DNA from 4 places in the Rheinheimera sp. UJ51 genome. Region 2 is predicted to be linked to each of the others. Evidence: predicted binding sites of a transcription regulator. Region 2 holds the regulator's gene; each other region holds the start of a gene.

Region 1 (5,451 bases), on a different contig from region 2:
TCCTGATATTCTGGATACCTTTGGTTTGTTACTGCTGCGGAAAAAAGACTATGCCGCTGCTGTCGGCCAGTTTGAAAAGTCTTTAGCTATTCGACCCGATGCCACTGATGTTCAACTACATTATGTAGAGGCATTAATTGCTGACAATAAAATGACGAAAGCTAGCAGCGTGCTCAGAACGGTGAGTGATGCACCAGAATACCAAGACAAAAAAGCTGAGTTACAACGTAAAATAACTAATTAACACTATTATTAAACAAAAAGGCACCGTAATACTCACCTCATCAAAGGTTTGTTAAAGGTTTGTTTCGGTGCCTTTTTTGTTGTTGTCTCTAAGCTTTCGTTCCTAAACTACACATAAGCGCTTAAACAGGTTTAACAAATAACTAGTTTTGCTCAGCCACGTTGTTGCTTATAGCCTTTCTTTCGATATTTAAGAATAAGCTTTCCAATGCCAGCAACTTATCTAAGTTTTCTTACACTTCAACGGTAATACCCTTCGTTACAAGCAAGTATATTTACGAACCCATTATTTTAACTCAAAGCAAAACTGCTTTAGGAAATATCAGTTTAGTTAGCTAAACATTGAAACCAAAGAAACGATGTCATTAAATAGAGATTGTGCGATGGCTAAATCGTCATGGCTAAAGCTCTAAGCATACTAGATCAAGACGCTGGTTTAGTGATTTAACTAAAGGTATTAAGGCAGGCGCTTAAATAAGATTACAACTTAAGTGATTGTATATTATGGCGTGAATAAGAAATTAAAACGGCATTAAGATAAGAATTTAACAAAGCAAATTAGTAAAGGTGCAACGAAAAATGCATACCGTAAGCTGTTTTTATTATTAAGAAACATATATAAAAAAATCCGGCAACCTGTGCCGGATTTTTATCATCTAATTAAAGATATTATGCAGTATCTTTGTTTTTACGACGAGCTGAGAAACCCATGCCCATTAAGCCTAAGCCTAAGATAGCTAATGAAGCTGGTTCTGGAACGAAAGCTACATCAACAGAAGTTAAAGTAGTTGTGCGACATAGGTCACCAGCAACCGCTCCTGCTTTAAATGTACCATTAGAGTTTTTACAAGCAGCAGCAGTAGGTTGATTTTGTAAACCAGAGATATCGCTGGTAGCAAGAGCAAAAATAATTTCATTGTTTACTATTTGCTCAAAAAAATCACCGTTGTAATCATAAAATACGTTATCAGCTACTGATAAAACTTGACCTGTAATGCCAATACCAACTTTACCATTCGTTATAGTAGATGCAGTAGAACCTGTTATACCAATATCCATTACATTACTACAAGCTGAAGTTGCAATTGAACAGATCGAAAATGAAACTAAGCCGCTGTCAAAAGTACCTAAAAAGGTGTTAGGTGCTGTTGGAAGAACAACAGCTGTACCTGATAAATTCCAACTAACTTTCATTGTCCAAACAGAATTAAAACCACCTGTAGTAGAAGCTAAAAATAAAGGATTTAGTGCTATTACGTTCGTTGAACCAACGTCTTTAACTACATCACCATTCTGAATACCAAGACCTGGATTTGAAGGCGTGTAAATCGATAAAGGATTGAATGAACCTAAAGTCATAGATTCAAATAAACCAGTCATGCTAGCACCTGGGCCAACAATTGATGAAGCATCGATACTAATTTTTGCAGCTTGTGCATTACTAGCAAATAAACCTGCAGCCATTACGGTTGCTAAAACTGTGAACTTTTTCATTTTTTGTTCCTTTCAAAAAAGTAAGTAACTCTTCCTAGTTAATGCACAACGCGTGCCAAAAATAAAAAGCAAATATAAACAATAACTTAAAAAATCCAGCTTAAAATCAAAACAAAATCTGTAAATTATCCTGACAAAAACAGCCGTTCTGAGAGATTTTCTCAAAGCAGTTAAGTCGATATTGCTGGTTAAATGAGCGATTTTTCAGAGCAAAAAGTAATAAGCCTTCTTCAACAACAATAAAGCTGTTTATCCATTTTTGCTAACCCAGAGTTCGAACTAATAATACAAAATACGGTATTGTCTGTAAGACTAAACGCTAACACAGCGATGTTTAAAATGGTTTTTTGGGGCTACATCGTTCTGCTAAACGCCGCGCAGTAGCGGCATTTAGCAGCGTTTAATTATCGGTGACTTTCGCTCTTATTTTTTCAGAACGATACGGCGGGCGATAAACAACATAATGCGCGGCAGCAAACCTTTATTACCAAAAGGCCGCCATGTTTTGGCAAATTTATTGCGGTAAGCATCAAAATGCAATCCAGAAGGAGCACTGATAACTGGCCCACGTTTTAACAAGATTTTTAAAGTGTTGGTAATAGCAATACCGGAGCACAATTTAACCGCCATGGCAGTTGAAGGGCCCCGCTCTTCTCGAAAATTAACGCGGCTGTCATCAACCAAGTAATCGCGTTGTAACATTGCGGGCGATACGCCAACTAAAAAACGTAGGAGTTGTTCTTCACGGCTGTGGTTTTCAAAACAAAAGTATTGTTCAAAGCTCATTTTACCTGGCATAAAGCTTAAAAAAGCGCAGCCCATACCTAAAGGTGCTGCCGTAACAACGGGTATGCCGAGCTCTTCACAGCGTTTAAAAACCAATTTGCGGGCATCTAAAGCAAAAAAATCTAAGCTATCAACGTAAATATCGGCACCAGCCAAGAATGCATCTACATTTTCAGCCGTTACCCCTTGCTCAAAACACGTTAATTCAGCATCTGGATTAATTTCGGCGGCCATTCTCGCCATCACAGCTAATTTATCTTCATCAATAGTGTGGATGTTAGCACCGGCCTGTCGGTTAAAATTATGCACATCGAACTGATCAAAATCAGCCAAACTGAAACGTTGCACCCCCAAACGACATAATGTGAGTAAATGCTCACCACCTACCCCGCCTAACCCAGCAATCGCCACTTTGAAGTGTTTGAGCTGTTGTTGCTCGGTTTCTGTAACCCAACCGAGATTACGAGAAAACGCGCGGTTATAATCAAACATACCCTTTCCTTGTTAAACGAATAGCTTAAAGACTCCAGCCTAGTAAGCGTTCATTGGGTTCTAACAACATTTCTTCTGATAACTCACCAAATAACTCGTGTTCTACCGATTTTAATAATGATTGATAGCCACCACTTAGTGTCTTACGTAATTCACGTGAATCGATAAAATAAGCTGCGCGTAAACCGTGATATTCGACCGCATCGCCGAGTTGATGAAATTTAATCCCTACGTAACTTAAACTTTTTGCTAAGCGAGGCTCCATCATCACAAAACCATAATAGCGTTTGGTTTTATAAGACATCGCAGCAGCAGACATATACAAACAAATGGCAATATAAGGGAAGCAGCGTAATTCTGTGGCTGAAAACGTAGTGTGATCAATGGCACCCGTAGCCGCGCCCGCAAAGTTATCGACCGCCCGTTTTCGAAATGCGGCGGGTACCGCTAAGCGAGATATTTCACAGATCTCTTCTCGGGCAAAACGCCCTGGGAAAATATGTTTATCAGTAATGGCATGCGCGCAATATTTTTCGATAGGTAATAATTCTTCTGGCTGGCGAGAGTATATTAAGCGCACGGTTCCTGCGAGTTGCTTTGAAGATAAGTGTCTAACAAAACAATGAATAGCGTGTTCATCAAAATCATCTTTTTCTTGGTGTACGGAATTGGTTTGTTCAAATTGTAATTCTTCACAATAAACTTGGTGCCGTAAACGGTAAACTTCTTCTCTTAAGGCATGGCTATTAGCAATGGTTGGCTGTAAATAGTGAGAAAAATGCTCAGATATATTTTTAGCATCTTTACTGGCGAGCGAAGATATCGCTTTTTTTACTACGCCCCCAATAACCGGATTATCTGCAAAGCTGCTGATTTTTTTCATTATATCCTCTATTTACAATCTCAATTCGCTGCTTAGCAACGCGCAAAGCAATCATCTAGGCTATGTCGATCACTTTACCTTGCTATGGAATTTTACTTGCCTATATACCTACCTTATAAATCAGCCATCTATAAGCAGCAACAATTAATTTAGCGTTAAACAATATTTCTTGAGTGAGTTATGCGGCTGCAAACGCAAAATTAATTTTATCGTCTCTCTTTTGTAGTATGGTGTAGAAACAGCGTTTTTTCCTAGCTCTGCCAGGCAAAAATTAGCATAGTAAGATAATATTAGCTCAATTAAGGATAATACTGATGGTAATTAAGATGCATTTGTACCGATTTTTTTTACTTTGTATATTGGCTTTATTTTCTTCGATGAGCAATGCACAGTTAGTTGACGTTATTAAAAAAATAAAACCTTCGGTGGTAGCGATAGGCATATATAACCCGACCGCCTCACCACGGATACAGTTAGTGGGTACAGGCTTTGTTATTAGCCCAGGTAATCTAGTGGTCACCAATTATCACGTAGTCAGCCGCGGCTTAGATGAAAGTAAAATGGAGACATATGTGGTGTTATCGGGCTCGGTGCAGCAAGTCAAACAACACCAGATCACCTCGCGCCGCTTGGCACCTGAGCATGATCTGGCATTGTTAAGCATCGACAACCAATTACCCGCTGTTACATTAAGTAGCCAAAGCGAACTGGCACCGGAAGGGCTTGAAATTGCATTCACCGGTTATCCTATTACCAGTGTGTTAGGGCTTTATCCAGCAACCCACCGAGGCATTATCGCGGCACATTCGCCCATTATTATCCCGGCTGATCAAGCCAGCCAACTACATGCAGCCGCTTTACGGCAGCTGCGCCAACCTTACTTAATTTACCAGCTTGACGCGGTGGCATATCCCGGCAACAGCGGCAGCCCGCTGTATAATGCGGCTAACGGTGAGGTCATTGGCGTTATTAACCAAACCTATATCAAAGCCAGTAAAGAATCTGTGTTATCCGATCCCAGTGGCATCAGTTACGCTATTCCTGCCAAATATATTCAACAATTAAAATCTAACTGATAAGAGTTATCCAACGTGATCGACATTTCTGCAGAACAACTAGGCTTTGGCATCGCGGCGATAAGCTATTTAATCTTTGCGTTATTGATATTAACTACTAAAAGTAACTCGGTTCAGCGTGGCTTATTGTTTGCTTTTAGCGTCGTTAGTGTGGTGTGGGCGGGTTATTATGCGTGGTCATTGCAACTACCCTACGTTAATTCCGGCTCTTACCTTGTAGAAAATAGTCGCAATCTGCTGTTATCACTGTTCTTAATTGCCGCACTTAAACATCACGGAGATTGGCAAAACTTTTTTTTCAATAAATCGGTTATCGCTACTCTACTCGGCTTTGTACTGTGGACGGCCGTTGGCTTAAACCACTGGATGAGTCAGCATCTTATTTATGTGGGTAATTTACTTATTGCTATATTGCAACTGGCTATTTTAGAAGCGATTTACCGTAAAACGAATGTGCAACAACGCTGGCAGTTTAAA
Region 2 (5,451 bases):
TTTTACCATCTTCTTGCACTAATTCTACTTTGGCATCAAATTGCTGGCTTAACTGCACTAGCTTGGTGGCGGCACGTGCGTGTAGGCCCAGAGCATTAATAATCGTGACTGTTGCAGCTAACTTATCGGCCATGATGTCTGACTAATTCCCGATGGCGAATTTGTACATCTTCGCGTTGGCTGCGGAAGGTTTCGGCTAGGCTTTGTGCGATATACACAGAACGATGCTGGCCACCAGTGCAACCAATCGCTATCGTTAAGTAGCTGCGATTGTTACGCTCGAGATGAGGTAACCAGCTGGCGATAAAGGTATTGATCTGCCACGTGTATTTTGCCACCACGTCTTGTGAAGCGAGGTAATCTTTAACAGGCTGATCTATACCAGTGAGCGGTTTCAGATCCGGCTCCCAATGTGGGTTGGGTAAAAACCGCGCATCGAACACAAAGTCGGCATCCTTTGGAATACCATATTTAAAACCAAAGGATTCAAAAAGTATCACTAAACGGCCGGTCTTTTGGCCTAAGATCCGCTCACGTAATTGCTCGGCCAACTGATGCACATTCAGTTCAGTGGTATCGATATATAAATCGGCGCGGCTAGAGATAGGATCTAATAACTGTTGTTCACGCGAAATGGCTTCATCGAGCGACATCGCTTGATGGGATAGCGGATGCAAGCGACGCGTTTCGCTAAAGCGCTTAATTAGCGTGGTGTGATCCGCATCCAAATATAAAATCGTCAGTTCCAGCTTGCGCGGCAGATATGACAAAATGTCTGATAACTCATCGGGATCGCCCGGTAAGTTACGCACATCAATACTCACGGCAACGCGTTCATATTGGCCCATTACTGCAGTTGCCAGAGTCGGTAATAGATTAACCGGGAGATTGTCGACGCAGTAATAGCCGAGATCTTCCATGACTCTCAGAGCAACCGATTTGCCAGAGCCTGAGCGGCCACTGACGACGAGTAGTTTCATGACTCACCTGTTTTTTGGCTATAGTCGAGGAGTAGCTGATACAGTTGTTCATCTGACTCGACATGGCGGATTTTTTTGGTTAAATCTTTCTGACTTAACAGTTTGGCAATACCGGATAACGTACTTAGGTGCGTTTGGCATTGCTCCGTGGGTATTAAAATAGCGCAAAAAATATCGACAGCTTGATTATCTATCGCATCAAACGCGATAGGGTCTTTACTGACCACAAACACCAATATCGGTTGGGTTACGCAGTCAAGTTTGCCGTGAGGAATGGCGATGCCGCCACCGATGCCGGTTGAACCGAGTTTTTCACGGGTCATTAAGGCTTCAAGAATCGTGTATTCGGATAGTTCGGGAAGCTGCTGGTGAGCCAGTTCGGCGATATATTCGAGGATACGTTTTTTACTGTTAAATAGAACTGCACTTTTCGTGCAGTTCTCCGCTAACATCGCGTTTAAATTCATAATAATGTCTTAGTGTCGTGACAGTTTTTCTTTGTGTTTAATGACCTGCCGATCGAGTTTGTCTATTAACTGGTCAATCGCAGCATACATGTTTTCGTTCTCAGACACCGCAAACACTTCACCACCGGTGAGATGGATTTTAGCTTCGGCAATCTGTTGTAATTTTTCCACGTTTAAGATGACATGTACATTATTAATGTTCTCGAAATGACGCTCTAGCTTAGCAAATTTATTCTCGACATAATCTTTTAAGGCTTCGGTAATTTCGACGTGACGGCCTGTTAAATTGATTTGCATAGACTCTTCCTTTTAGTTAAGACACTTACAGCAGGGTCTTTCGTTGATTTGACGGCGGAATAAACAACGATTCGCGGTATTTAGCGATAGTTCGCCTAGCCACGTTTATCCCTTGTTCTAACAAAATCTCCGCCATTTTACTGTCACTGAGCGGTTTTGCCGGATTTTCTGCCGCCACCAATTTTTTAATAAAGGCGCGAATGGCAGTGGAAGAACATTCACCACCACTCTCTGTACTAACATGACTGGAGAAAAAGAATTTAAGTTCAAAAATTCCACGCGGTGTATGCATATATTTATGGGTGGTGACGCGTGAGATCGTCGACTCATGCATACCGACCATTTCTGCAACATCATTCAACACCATTGGTTTCATGGCTTCTTCACCATGCTCAAAAAAGGCTTGTTGTTGCTGCACAATGCAATTGGCTACTTTAAGCAAAGTATCGTTTCGGCTTTCTAAGCTCTTTAAAAACCATTTAGCTTCTTGCAAGTGCGAGCGAATAAATTGCGTATCAGCGGTGTTTTTAGCGGTTTTGCTCATCGCCGCATATTGCTGATTGATCCGTATTTTGGGCATAGCATCAGCGTTTAATTCGACTTGCCAGCGACCTTTTACTTTTGTCACCGTGACATCAGGAATAACATACTGTTGCTCTTGTTTAATCACATCCGCACCCGGCCGTGGATTTAAACTGTGGATCAACTGCATGACTTCCTTTAACTCTTCTTCTTTGAGTTTAGTCACGCGCATCAAAGAACGAAAGTCTCTATTCGCTAAAAATTCGGTATAGTTGCTAATAATTTGTTTTGCATCATTTAAATAGGGTGTCGTTGGCTCAAACTGTCGTAATTGCACCAGTAAACACTCTTGCACCGAACGAGCACCGACCCCGACCGGATCAAATAATTGAATGCGTTTAATCACGGCTTCAACTTCGTCGGCCTCGACTTCGTTAGATTGCAGTGAGTCGAGTATTTCTTCGCAGCTGATACTTAAAAAACCATTGTCATCGATGGCTTCAATAATGATTTCAGCAATAGCCCGGTCGATTTCAGAAAAGGGCGTGAGTTGCATTTGCCAACGTAAATAATCTTGCAGGGTATCGCTGGTTTCACCCTGATACACCATATCGTCATCAGGCATGTTGCCACTGCTAACTGGAGCGGCACTGACTAAGTCATCCCAGTTATTATCTAGCGGTAAATCTTCTTGAATGTTTTGTTGATTCAGATCATCGCTGGTATCGCGATCGGCTACGTCTTTTTGCTCTGAGTTTTTGTTGCGTGGATCGTCAAGGGTATCGCGATTGATATTGCCAAGGCTGTGATCAACCTCATCTGGCTGACGTTCGAAATCATCGTCGCCTTCGAGTAACGGGTTCGCGTCTAACGCTTCCTGTATTTCTTGCTGTAGCTCAATGGTAGACAACTGTAATAGGCGTATCGCCTGTTGCAGTTGTGGCGTCATGGTAAGCTGTTGTCCTAGGCGGAGTTGCAAAGAGGGCTTCATGTACCTGTAATTCTCTCCTGAATGCGCAGTTGCGTTCTATCTTCTTTACTATAGCCTGAATTGCTCACCTAGGTATACATCACGCACCTGCTGATTTGCGAGAACATCTTGCGGAGAGCCCGCTGCAATCAGTTCGCCATGACTGACAATATAAGCGATTTCACAAACATCTAACGTTTCACGTACATTATGGTCAGTAATGAGAACACCAATGCCACGTTGGGCGAGGTGTTGAATGATTTTTTTGATATCAAGTACTGAAATTGGGTCAACCCCAGCGAACGGTTCGTCTAATAAAATAAAAGCGGGATCAGCGGCTAACGCCCGTGCGATCTCAACCCGACGACGCTCGCCACCAGATAACGCCATCCCTAAACTGTTGCGGATATGACCGATATGAAATTCTTCTAATAAATCATCGGCAATTTCAGCGCGGCGTTGCGTGCTTAAATCTTTGCGGGTTTGCAAAATGGCCAATAAGTTTTCATGCACGGTCAATTTACGAAAAATCGAGCTTTCTTGCGGTAAATAACCAATGCCGGCGCGGGCACGTTGGTGGATAGGAGCAAAAGTAATATCTTGCTCGTTGAGGGTAATGGTGCCTTTATCCGAGGGAACTAAGCCAACAATCATGTAAAAGGTTGTTGTTTTACCTGCACCGTTAGGGCCCAATAAACCGACAATTTGCCCTGCATTAACTTCTAAGCTGACATCTTTCACTACCTGCCGGCTTTTATAGCTTTTGGCGAGGTGCGAGACCACTAACTTCATGGAGTGTCCTTGTTTTCTGGGGTGAAAATCGTGGTAACGCGACGATTTTGCTCACCTTCAGCACTTAATTGTTGTAATTCAATGTTGTAACGGATCACGGCACCGCGCACTAAGCTACCGCTTTGCATTACTTCGGCATTACCCGATAAGGTTAAAATGCGGCTGGCACGGTCAAATCGGATCTCATTCGCTTGAGCGGTTACAGGACGATCACCTTGCAAAGTTTGTGAATAGGTCGCCGGTGAGCCTGTTGTAATAAACACCTCTTTACCTTTACCGGCACTGGCGTCGACTTCAAGTTTATCCGCTTTGATCAACATGGATCCCTGACGTACTACAACGTTATCGGCATAACTGGCAATGCTGTCAATTAATGAGGCTAAGGTTTTATCTGCATCGACCGAAATAGGCTGTTTATGATCCGGTTCGGCGGCCAAACTGACGGCAGAAAAAAAGGCCAGAACAATCATTAAGCTATTAATTTTCATTGAAATATACCGTCTCTAAATGCTTTTGCAATTGCATGGTTTCTTTTGTTAAATCGACATGCATACCTTGCCCTTTAATGAAAAAACCGGCGCCGGTGATCTGAACGATTTCATGCGTATGAATACTTTTTTCAGGCAACATCAGTTGTAATGAGGCCGTTTCAACCCGCTCTACTAAACCTAGGGTTTGTTTGTTTTGCAAAACCACTTGGTTTTCCAAAATAATCTTATCTTCAGGAAACCAGACGCCTTGTAAGCTACTGATTTCCCAAGCAGGCTGATGCGCTTTATTAAACAGGGTATAGCGCGGTTGATCAAACTGCGTAAAGCCGAGCTGTTCAAAATGCTCTAATTTCAGTGCCTGCACATGATCGGCAATATAGCCCTCATTGTCGTAGATGCGCAAGGTAACATTTTCAGCAATGTAATCCGGTTGAAATTCTCGATCCACTTGCAGATCCACTTGCTCAACGTTGGGATTCAACCACAGGTAGCCCGCGACTATCACGAGTAACATGACGATGAGCACAAAAAACTTTCTCATGAGCTGCTGCCATCAAATTGTAAAAATCGCTGTTGCGCAATGAGTAACAGATCGCATAATTCGCGCACTGCACCAAAACCGCCAGGTAATGACGTGGCTAAATGGGCGTGCTTTTGCAAATAAGGATGTGCATCTTTTACCGCGACGGCTAAGCCACAATGTTGCATGACTTGCCAATCGGCCAAATCATCACCGATGTAAGCGACTTGGCTGGCATCTAATTGCAGTTCAGCGAGCAGCGCTTGAAACGCGGCCGTTTTATTTTCTTGCCCTTGATAAATATAGGGCACAGTTAGCGATTTCATACGCTGCTCCACGATGGCCGATTGTCGCCCTGTTATCACAGCCACTTCTATGCCCGCTTGGCGCAGTGCTTTAATGCCATAGCCAT
Region 3 (5,451 bases), on a different contig from region 2:
AAATCGGGACACTGGGAAAAGTATGCCGATAATATGTTCACTACCCAGTCTGAGCATCGTGAGTACGCTATCAAACCAATGAACTGCCCGGGCCACGTGCAAATCTTTAACCAGGGGTTAAAGTCTTACCGTGATTTACCGCTGCGTATGGCCGAGTTTGGTTGTTGCCACCGTAATGAGCCTTCAGGTGGCTTACACGGCTTGATGCGCGTGCGCGGCTTTACCCAAGATGATGCGCATATCTTCTGTACTGAAGATCAAGTGCAGGCAGAGGTGACTAAATGTATCAAGATGGTGTTTGATACTTACAGTACCTTTGGTTTTAAAGACATCGTAGTGAAGCTATCGACACGTCCGGCACAACGGATTGGTTCTGATGAGATTTGGGACCGTGCCGAGCAAGGCTTGATGGACGCATTAAAAGCCAATGATATTGCCTATGAACTGCAACCTGGTGAAGGTGCTTTTTATGGTCCGAAGATTGAATTCACCCTGCACGATTGTTTAAATCGCGCATGGCAATGTGGCACAGTGCAACTCGACTTCGCGTTACCGGGTCGTTTAGGGGCCAGTTACGTGTCTGAAAGCGGCGAAAAACTGGTTCCGGTGATGATTCACCGTGCTATCTTAGGTTCGTTAGAGCGCTTTATTGGTATTCTCATCGAAGAGTACGCCGGCTTTTTCCCGACGTGGTTAGCACCCACGCAGGTGGTAATTATGAATATTACCGATAATCAGGCCGAATATGTCGAAGAATTAGTAAAAACTTTCAAATCTCACGGTATTAGAGTGAGAAGTGACTTGAGAAATGAGAAGATAGGCTTTAAAATTCGCGAGCACACACTTAAGCGTATTCCGTACCTCGTTGTCGTCGGTGATAAAGAAGTCGAAGCAGGTGATATTGCAGTCAGAACACGTAAAGCTGATGATTTAGGCAAAATGCCGGTTGCCAGCTTTGTCGAGAAAATGCTGACTGAAATTAAAAACCGGGTATAAGCTTTAAGTGAATTATAAAATTTTCGGAGGAACATACTATTAAAGTAGGAAAGAAAACATTACCGGCCAACCGTCCTAACAGGATAAACGAAGAAATTAATCTGCCAGAAGTGCGATTAATTGGTATGGAAGGTGAACAGCTGGGCGTCGTTACCACGACAGAAGCAATTCGGTTAGCTGAAGAAGCAAGTGCTGATTTAGTAGAGATCAGTCCTACAGCAGAACCACCAGTTTGTAAGTTGATGGACTACGGTAAGTTCCTGTTCGAAAAGAGCAAAGCTCTTAAAGAACAAAAGAAAAAGCAAAAACAGATCCAGATCAAGGAAATTAAATTCCGGCCTGGAACTGATGAAGGCGATTACCAGGTAAAACTACGCAACCTGCGTCGCTTCATTGAAGAGGGTGATAAAGCTAAAGTAACACTACGTTATCGTGGTCGTGAAATGGCGCATCAGGAAATCGGTATCGAAATGCTTTCTCGTATTAAAGAGGATCTTAGCGATATCGCCATCTGTGAATCTTTCCCTAACCGGGTAGAAGGTCGGCAGATGATCATGATGCTAGCCCCAAATAAGAAGTAATAAGCGCCTTCAAGTTTATTAAACTGCGGCTTGCCGCAGTTTTTTAACGCCTTATTATTCGTTGTCATTTAACAATGCGAGTTTCAATACTATGCCAAAGATGAAAACCAACAAAGGTGCCGCGAAGCGTTTTAAAAAGACTGCTTCAGGTAACTTTAAACGTAAGCAATCTCACCTTCGCCACATCTTGACGAAGAAGACTTCTAAGCGTAAGCGTCAGTTAGGTCCAAAAACCTTAGTCGCAAAAGTGGATATTGCCGGCTTAGTCCGTTGCATGCCGTACGCATAATTTAATAGGAGTCAGAAATGCCAAGAGTTAAACGTGGTGTGACGGCACATGCTCGTCACAAGAAGGTATTAAAACAGGCTAAAGGTTACTACGGTGCCCGTAGTCGTGTTTACCGGGTTGCTTTCCAGGCTGTTATCAAAGCCGGTCAATATGCTTACCGTGACCGTCGTCAGCGTAAGCGTCAGTTCCGTCAACTGTGGATCGCGCGTATCAACGCAGCGTCACGGATGAACGGTATGTCTTACAGCCGTTTAATTGCAGGTCTGAAAAAGGCTTCAATTGAAATCGACCGTAAGATCCTGGCCGACATCGCTGTTTATGACAAAGCCGCTTTTACTGCTATCGTAGCAAAAGCAAAAGAAGCTTTAGTCTAAACACTGCTTGAATAAAAAAACCACCCTAGGGTGGTTTTTTTATGTCTGCAATTTAGTTTTTTTGTAATTTGAATGAGCGGCTAGGGGGTATTCTCAACTATTGGCTGTCAGTAAATTTTACAAATAAACCAAAAAATAAAAACCTTAATTTGTAGACTGCTGATTTTAATGCGATTAATTTATTGGCTTAATTTATGCTAAAGTTTTGCTTGTTTTTTGTACAGTAAAATAAATCGTTATATAAACAACAAGGATGCATCATGAAATATTTTCCAGCAGTCTTAGCTTTAGCAACGACCTTAATTGCAGTGCCCGCACATGCCGCTTTAATTAACGGTACAGGTAATGTAACACCCAATGTCATTTTTGGTTCTGGTAATGCGAATGGGTCATTTACCGGTATAAACGATGGTTTTTTTGAGTTAGCGCTACGGGGTAAATTGCGTTACAACTTGGCAGGTCAACCCGCAGGCATCTATAACTATGATGGTAATAAAACCTATACTTTTCAGCCTAGTGATGGTGTAGCCCCAGTAGACCGTTCATTGTTTAGTTTTGATTGGTCGATTAACGTCGATCCAACTGGAAATCAGGGAACATTTTTAAACCAATTTACCTACTTATTGCAGATTGATTATGATCCCAGCGCCAATGTTGATTTTGTGGAATTTGATCTAATTAATCCCAGTGCAGATTACCCACTTTTTGATCATTCAATTGGCAATAATACAACCACTAGTGCAAATGATTTAAGAACCACTTCTTCTGTTTCGGATTATCTATCTTACCTTTCAACAAATAATGTCGCACAGAATTCATGGAATTTGGGCTTTTTTGAACCTTTAGGCTTCGATGTGCAAACTCAGGGTATGTATACCATTACGTTGTCAGCCTTTGATCGTCAAAACAACAGATCTGCCTCAACGTCGATCGACATTATTTTTGGTCAAGTACCTGCTAGTGTGCCAGAGCCTTCAGCATTAATGCTGATGTTTGGTGGGCTTATGGGGTTAGGTGCGGTTGCCAGACGTCGGCGCAATAGTAAGAAGAATTAATTCAATCTGATAATTAATGGCTATTTTAAAACCCCAGTGTTGTCATGCACTGGGGTTTTTTATGCGTAGAAGATTTTCGGTATATGTTAAATAACAATGAGCTGTGTTAGTTAACCGCAGGCACCAATTCTAAAATAACTTGGTTATTATAAAATAATTGCAGTTTATCGGCGTTCACTTCCGCGCGGTCAACTTGCTGCAGTTTTTCGGTAAATTGCTGCTCAATGTTGCTGGCGTCAGCGCAGAACTTTCGCGTGCTGGCAAGCGGTTGCACGCTCAGGGTATTGGCTTGTTGCTGATAGCTGGCGTTAAAGTTATTACAGCCGCTAAAGCCATATAAACGGTCTTTTTCAAATATAAGCCGAACATTTAACTGGTGTGGAATATAACGGTTAGCCACTTTCTCAGCACGCCAGACAATACCTTGTAACTGTTTTTGGGCAAATTGATCAGGGCAGGTGGCATTAGGCCAAAACTGTTCAAATTTATCGATGTAAAGCGTATCAATACCGTGCTGATCCGCACTTTTACGCCCAACTAAGGTGGCAATAACCGGTTTATTATTGAAGCGTGTATCTTGTTGATACAGGCGCATCATGGGTAAATGATTTTGTGTATTAGCCACCGGTAAGGTGTCACCGTTTTGACAGGTTATAAAGGTCGCAACATTGTTTTTTAATTGATACATACCCAGTAGCGGTTGGCGTGGGTCGAGCTTTTTCAGCGAGGCATAACGGCTTAATTGATATGCTTCAGACGATAATATGGGCTTACCGGCCAAATCCGTCATCACTAAGTGCTGATTGCTGCGAAAATGAAAAACCGGCAGCGTGCTTTGCTGATTAATCAAATGCAAAGTGCGTTTTTCTAACAACCAAGAGCCGCTAATTAATTGCACTTGGCCACGGCCAAGATACTCTTGACGCGCTTCAAAGCGGCCATCACGATACAGATTAATATGATATGCGATGCCGCTGCAATCCGCACACGGCAAGACGCCTTCAAAAGTCATATCAGTATCAATGAAAATATGTTCGAAATCGGTTGCTAACGATTCGGTCGTATCGTTATTAGCCACTTCGTTGGCATCGGTAACCGGTGCCGGGATGGGTACGGCTAATACCGGTTTTTTCTCGGCACTTAAGGTGGTGGGTTTGTCAGCGCCGATATCGGGTAATTGACTACAGGCCGATAATAATAATGCGGTGACGACAACTAGCTTTTTCATCTTAGAAATCCCTGCCTAAACATTTCGGCCATTATAACGCATGCACACTTAGGAAACAGGCCTATTTTATCGGTGCAAACCCTTGTAATGCTTCGCGCACCCAAAGTGCACTTTGTAACGGTTGTTCTTGCATAAAGCAATGGCCACCAGGCACTTGCCGGCTTTGCACCCCGTTGTTTAATTGTTGCCATTTAGCCACGGCTTTGACGACAAATGGAAAGGTTTGTTCCCCATAAAAGATTTTTACCGGTGCCTTTGCTTTACGAAGCGCCGGCCATAGCCCTCTTGGGTAGGAGCTGAACACATCGGCTTCACGCTCGGGTAAGCACTTTAAGCGCACACCATCGTCTTGGTCAGCTAAGGCGTGTTCAACATAAGCATTAAGCGCCTGTGCATCCCAGCTTTGAAATAGGCTACGGCTTTGAAAGTAACTTAAGGCAGTAGGGCGATCCGGCCAATGTTGGCGTCGCCTTAACGCGGCTTTGGCTAACGGATTTTTTTTAAATAGCCGCACACCTTCAAGGGTTCTGGCCAGTAATAGCATAGAGGGGGGAAATAACACCGGATCAAGTAATACCACCCCTTGAAATAACTGTGGATGCTCGGCGTGGATCAGGGCGGTTAATACGCCACCAAAACTATGGCCTATGCCGTAAACGGGCGCAGTGCCAAACAATGGGCGATGGGTTAACCACGCTTCTGCGGCAATCTGCGCAATGTTATTCCAGCCTAAAAACTGCTCACCATGATCACTATCACCATGGCCTTGGGCATCCGACAAGAACAAATCATAGTGTAGGCTTAGTTGGCGTAGCATGGGGCTGTAGGTTAGGCCGCTAAAGCCGTTACCGTGCATAAAATGTAATACAGGCTTGCCACTTGGCACGCTGTGTTGTCCGCGCACGGTCAGACCCTGTGCGCTGTTATA
Region 4 (5,451 bases), 290 kb from region 2:
TTGATAACCCGCGATAGCGCTTAATACCGTAAAATCAAAATCATCGCTAAAACCAGCCGCAGATTCTTTCAAGGTGGTATTACTGATTTGGCCACCGATATAAAAAGGTGAGTCGGCGGCGAAAACGGGCGTCACTAAGCTGCTTGCCAGGGCAATGGCTAAAATTTTATTTAACATGGTCTTTCCTTGTGGGTTGTTATACGCCCTTACTATCGGATGCAACGCCTGAATACAATCTGAATGATTTTACATATATGGTTTATTTTAATAACATTTTTTATTCATCTGCCGTTCATAAAAATGATGAAGATTTAACGCTGTTTTGTGCATTTATCTCAGCTTTACCCTAGATGGTCGAAACGGACAGCAGCCTGTGCTAGAACATGCTAAAAAGAAGTTGATAAATTATTAGGAAAACAACATGAACAGCTTATTACGTACTCTGCTGCTAGGGGCTGCGCTTGCTTATGGCAGCTATGCACTGGCCACAGCCGTTGATATTAATTACCAACAACCTAGCCAAGAAATTATTGATATTGTCGATGCCGCACCGGCACCCAGTGCCAGTTTAAGCCCTGATGGGCGCATATTGCTAAGCACGGCTTTTCCTGCGTTACCCAGTATTGCCGATTTAGCCGCACCCGAATACCGTTTGGCGGGCGTCCGTTTTAACCCGGCGAACAATGGTCCGGCGCAACCACGCTATGTTTCGTCGTTACAACTTATTGATTTAGCTAACCAGCAAAGCCGTGCAATCAGTGGTTTACCGAAAAACTTAAAAGCGGTGAATTTAAGCTGGTCGCCCGACAGTCGTTATTTCGCGTTTATTCAGTTAGATGACAGCATCGCGACCTTATGGCGGGTTGATATTGCTAAAGCGAAAGCCAGCCAGTGGAGTAAAACACCCATTAATGCGATCTGGGGTGGGGCTTTACAGTGGTCAGCTGATAGCAAAGCGATTTTCGCCAGCAGTGTGCCGGCAAAACGGGGTGCGGAGCCGCAAGCGAGTAAAGTGCCCAGTGGCCCCGTCGTGACGGAAGCACGTGGTCGCACCGCGCCAGCGCGGACTTATCAAGATTTACTGAAAGATAAACATGATGAAGCCTTGTTTAGCCATTACTTCACCAGTCAATTAGTAAAAATTGGCCTCAATAATAAAGTAACTGCCATCGGCAAACCGCAGTTATTTCGCGGTGTTGAAGTGTCTCCTGATAATAACTTTATTTTAGTCAATCGTTTAGAAGAGCCTTTTTCCTATGCCGTACCGGTATTTCGTTTTGGCTATACTGCTGAAGTATGGGATGCCACGGGTAAGTTAGTTTATAACGTGGTGCAGCAACCGGTTGCTGATAATTTACCCATTGCCTTTGATGCGGTACCCACCGGTCGGCGTGATATCGGCTGGCGTGCCGATCATGCGGCTACCCTCTATTGGGCGGAAGCGGCAGATGGCGGTGATCCGGCCAATACGGCCACAGTGCGTGATCAGTTATTCCAACTGCCAGCCCCCTTTACGCAACCCGCTGAAAAGCTGCTAGATTTAAGTTATCGCTTTGCTAATCTGCGCGCGGGCGCTGAGGGTAGCTTGATGGTGTCGGAGCGTTGGTGGCAAGATCGCAACGAAAAAGTGTGGTATTTAGCGCCAAAACAGCCAGCGCAATTAATGTGGGAGCGTTCATCTGAAGATCGTTATAACGATCCTGGTACACCGTTAATGACCACTGCTGCTAATGGCCAAAGCTTATTACGCATTGAAGATGGCGCGATTTATTTAACCGGCATTGGTGCCTCTACAGAAGGTAACCGACCATTTATAGATAAACGCCAACTGAGCAGTGGTGAAACCAGCCGCTTATGGCGCTCAGAAGCGCCTTTCTATGAATATCCTTACACGTTATTAGCGTCTGGCAAGTTATTAACCCAGCGCGAATCAAGCGATCTACCGCCTGACTTTTACCTGCGAGATCTGCAAAGTGGCGAGCTTAGCGCTTTAACCAAAACGCCGCATCCGATGCCGCATACTCAAGGTATTAGCCGCGAGTTAATTAATTATCAACGCGCCGATGGTGTGCCGATGTCTGCGACCTTGTTGCTGCCTGCTGGTTACGATAAAGCACGAGATGGTGCATTACCTACCGTGATTTGGGCTTATCCACGCGAGTTTAGAAGTGCGGCCGCTGCAGGCCAGGTGAGTGATTCACCTTATCGTTTTAATCGCATCAGTTATTGGACGCCACAGTTTTTAGCAACGCAAGGTTATGCGGTGATGGACAATGCCACCATGCCGATCGTTGGGGAGGGCGAGCAAGAGCCAAATGATACCTTTATCAAGCAATTGGTCATGAACGCCGAAGCCGCGATTGCGGCCGGTGTAAAGCTGGGCGTAACGGATGCTAATCGCGTAGCGGTAGGGGGGCATTCTTACGGTGCCTTTATGACAGCGAATTTGCTGGCGCACACCAACTTATTTAAAGCCGGTATTGCGCGTAGCGGTGCTTATAACCGCAGTTTAACACCGTTTGGTTTTCAGCGTGAACAGCGTACCTTGTGGGATGATCCTGAGTTATACAGCCGCATGTCTCCGTTTTTCCATGCGCAAAAAATCAAAACACCGTTACTGATGATCCATGGCACAGACGATAACAACTCAGGCACTTTCCCGCTACAAAGTGAGCGTTTATACCAAGCCATCAAAGGTAATGGCGGCACCACACGTTTAGTGATGTTGCCTTTAGAATCTCACGGTTACCGTGCGCGCGAATCGATCTTACATATGCTGTGGGAAACGACGGCTTGGTTAGATGAGTTTGTGAAAAATGTAGAAAAAAAACCAGCAAAACAATAAACGGCCGAAAAAGCTTAAATACGCTAGTTAACAAGCGCTGATTAATGCAGGTTGATCAGCGTTTTTTAGCCAGATTTTCTGGCTTATTTCATCCTATTGAGGATGAAATAAGCCAACCTGATATACCAGAGTGTAGTGTTTGAGCAGTTATTTGAGTTAGAGAAAGGCTTGCACAATATCCTTTTCCTTTGTTTTAACAATTGCCGACAAGTGATATTCAAAATCAGTGCTGGATTAAACCCTAAAGCTTACTATGTGCTTGGTTTTCTTGCTTTTCTTGCTTTTCTTGTGGCTGCCTGTACGGAGAAATCTAACAGTATTACTATAAGTGAGTCGTCGCAATTCAATTCAATGCTCCAATATTGAGTAACTTTTTACTCGTGTCAGAAAATTTTACAACTAAACGCAATCCATTTTATATTATTTCAATAAAACAATAGCTTAGGGATTGGCACTTTTTTTGCTTAAGCTGTGTTTGTAAATACATAAATAATAAAATGAATAGGGTAAATTAAAATGGATAAAATAATAGCAGCTATTGTGTTTTCATATATGGCTATGACATTTTCTGCACATGCGGCCTTAATTAAAGTTTCAGATGGAACTTCAATTTCAACGCTAGATGGCGTAAATGAGACCGTTTTCAAAATTGATATTAATAATTATCTAGCGGGTGTGTTTAATCTGGATGTCAATGGCGTTTTTTACGATGTCATGTTTGTAGATGGTAAGCCTTCAGAGTTATTTGTTGATGGTCTTATTGGTGCTAGCTATGCTGAAGTTCTTCCATTTGGCGAAGCTCTAAAAACACAGTTTTTTGACATTAGCATTCCTAACTATTCGTTTAATTCAACAAACATTTTTGGATGTGGTGATGTTGGTCTATGCCGTATCACGACACAGTATAATATTAATTTTGGTGCACTTAGAACAGAAATAAATTCTTTAGGTGTCGTTTTTAACGGTTTGTTTGCATTTAGTTCATTTGCATCTAATGGTACAGCGATAGATACAACTTTAAGCTATCAAGTTGTTCTTGCAGATTGGAATGCTACTCCCACTAGCAGATTATTGCCGGTAGCTTCAACATCGCCAACGGCTTCAGTTCCTGCTCCTAGCAGTATAATACTTGTTATGATTGGGTTATTTGGTTTAGTTATGAGAAAAGTAACAAAGTAATCTTTATATTTCCTTTTGGTTTAAAGCTGCTGTAATTTTAAAATTCAGCAGCTTTTTTGTTACGCCGGGCTATACTAAATTTCTTAAATAATGTTTATTTTATGTTATTAATTAAAAGGTTGATACTGGGTGGGCGCCTTGAAAAAAGAAGAAAGTACATAACAAGTATAGACAAGCTGACCATCCTTAAAAACTCGAGCAGTCAAACAATGCCTTTATAAATTAACTTTCGGAAGCTACGCCACCTGAATATAGATTAGCTTCAGAATGATACAGCAGGGTGGAATTAACCTTTGAATACATAATGGTTGGGTAACTATTGTAATAAAGTGGGATATTGTGTGTATGAACCTAACGAGTCACTTTAGGATACTGACAGCTAAGGGTCATAAAGTTTTTCAGGCCATGCTTTACACTCAGTGCCTGAGAGCATATCTGTGCAGCTTTAGCTCGCAGTAGGATGGTTATGAGCGATGTACCAGACATTGCTATACAGAAAAATTGAATCAAGTGTTACAGGGATAACGGCGATTGACAGTGAAATTTTTGCCGGCTAATAGTTACACTGGGCGTGTCACCAAGCTTAACCTTATATAATAAATCGTAATCTTGCTCCGTCAGCGGTGCAACGTCGATCTCACTGAACAGTTTGACTAAAGCCGGTACGGTGTTGCTGTGGCCAACGATTAATACCGTGTGGTTTGCACTACTTAGCTGTTGTTTTAACTGCTCAGGTGCATCGGGATGGTAACTTGTTACGGTTAACTGCTGGCGCTTTGCTACCGCGGCGGCTGTTTGTTGCGTACGTTGATAGGGCGTGGCATAGACTGCTTGCAATGGGATGGCTTGGAAATACTCGGCCAGTGCCTCGGCTCTGGCTTGACCACACGCCGAGAGTGTCGGATCGGCACCACTGAGTTTTTCGGCATGCCGCACCAGATATAAGGTCTGGGCATTGACTTGTGGCAGCCATAAGCAAAACATACTGCTGCAGATGGCCAGAGCCTGAGATAACTTTAACATCGATAATCCCGCTTTAAAATCGTTGCTAGGTGCAACGCACTGAGACTGCGCGGTCGGTGGCTCGTGATGCCCCCGACCGTATGCTGTGGTTAGTTCGTACCAAAAGTGGCGGCGAACGCATGGTCTAAATCGGCAATTAAATCGTCTGGGTGTTCTAAGCCAATCGATAAGCGGATCAGCCCGTGGCTGATGCCAAAACGATCACGCAGCTCGGTTGGCACACCAGAGTGTGTGGTGCTGCCTGGGTGGCAAACTAAACTTTCGCTACCCCCGAGACTGACCGCCGATTTAAAAATAGACAGGTTATTAATTAAACGAAAGGCATCGGCTTTTGCTATGTCCATAACAAAAGAAAAGGTTGAGCTTGGGCCGGAGCACTGTCGTTGATATACCGCTTGATAAGC

The links. Region 2 encodes sigma-54, which starts transcription at its own class of promoters, with help from an activator protein. Its sites were predicted from a motif close to TGGCANGNTNCNTGCTT; they were not measured.
Region 1: LMJ53_RS05095 (PEP-CTERM sorting domain-containing protein) is a predicted target of sigma-54. The motif match lies at 1,779-1,795, and genes of this name have one in related genera.
Region 3: LMJ53_RS05760 (PEP-CTERM sorting domain-containing protein) is a predicted target of sigma-54. The motif match lies at 2,424-2,440, and genes of this name have one in related genera.
Region 4: LMJ53_RS02435 (PEP-CTERM sorting domain-containing protein) is a predicted target of sigma-54. The motif match lies at 3,295-3,311, and genes of this name have one in related genera.

What each region holds. Positions count from the first base shown of each region.
Region 1 is NZ_JAJHOG010000003.1:228,900-234,350, reverse strand. Features, by position in the region: gene prsT (XrtA/PEP-CTERM system TPR-repeat protein PrsT) at 1-244, shown strand, start outside; gene LMJ53_RS05095 (PEP-CTERM sorting domain-containing protein) at 913-1,737, opposite strand; gene LMJ53_RS05090 (ThiF family adenylyltransferase) at 2,161-3,015, opposite strand; gene LMJ53_RS05085 (PEP-CTERM/exosortase system-associated acyltransferase) at 3,041-3,898, opposite strand; gene LMJ53_RS05080 (S1 family peptidase) at 4,213-4,974, shown strand; gene prsK (XrtA/PEP-CTERM system histidine kinase PrsK) at 4,990-5,451, shown strand, end outside.
Region 2 is NZ_JAJHOG010000002.1:354,013-359,463, forward strand. Features, by position in the region: gene LMJ53_RS03650 (HPr family phosphocarrier protein) at 1-133, opposite strand, end outside; gene rapZ (RNase adapter RapZ) at 123-980, opposite strand; gene ptsN (PTS IIA-like nitrogen regulatory protein PtsN) at 977-1,447, opposite strand; gene hpf (ribosome hibernation promoting factor) at 1,457-1,744, opposite strand; gene LMJ53_RS03670 (RNA polymerase factor sigma-54) at 1,770-3,257, opposite strand; gene lptB (LPS export ABC transporter ATP-binding protein) at 3,306-4,028, opposite strand; gene lptA (lipopolysaccharide transport periplasmic protein LptA) at 4,025-4,516, opposite strand; gene lptC (LPS export ABC transporter periplasmic protein LptC) at 4,506-5,060, opposite strand; gene kdsC (3-deoxy-manno-octulosonate-8-phosphatase KdsC) at 5,057-5,451, opposite strand, start outside.
Region 3 is NZ_JAJHOG010000003.1:380,724-386,174, forward strand. Features, by position in the region: gene thrS (threonine--tRNA ligase) at 1-996, shown strand, start outside; gene infC (translation initiation factor IF-3) at 1,035-1,577, shown strand; gene rpmI (50S ribosomal protein L35) at 1,669-1,866, shown strand; gene rplT (50S ribosomal protein L20) at 1,884-2,240, shown strand; gene LMJ53_RS05760 (PEP-CTERM sorting domain-containing protein) at 2,501-3,295, shown strand; gene LMJ53_RS05765 (META domain-containing protein) at 3,402-4,523, opposite strand; gene LMJ53_RS05770 (alpha/beta fold hydrolase) at 4,585-5,451, opposite strand, start outside.
Region 4 is NZ_JAJHOG010000002.1:60,305-65,755, forward strand. Features, by position in the region: gene LMJ53_RS02425 (porin family protein) at 1-177, opposite strand, end outside; gene LMJ53_RS02430 (alpha/beta hydrolase family protein) at 422-2,845, shown strand; gene LMJ53_RS02435 (PEP-CTERM sorting domain-containing protein) at 3,362-4,024, shown strand; gene LMJ53_RS02440 (SixA phosphatase family protein) at 4,538-5,047, opposite strand; gene LMJ53_RS02445 (cystathionine gamma-synthase family protein) at 5,137-5,451, opposite strand, start outside.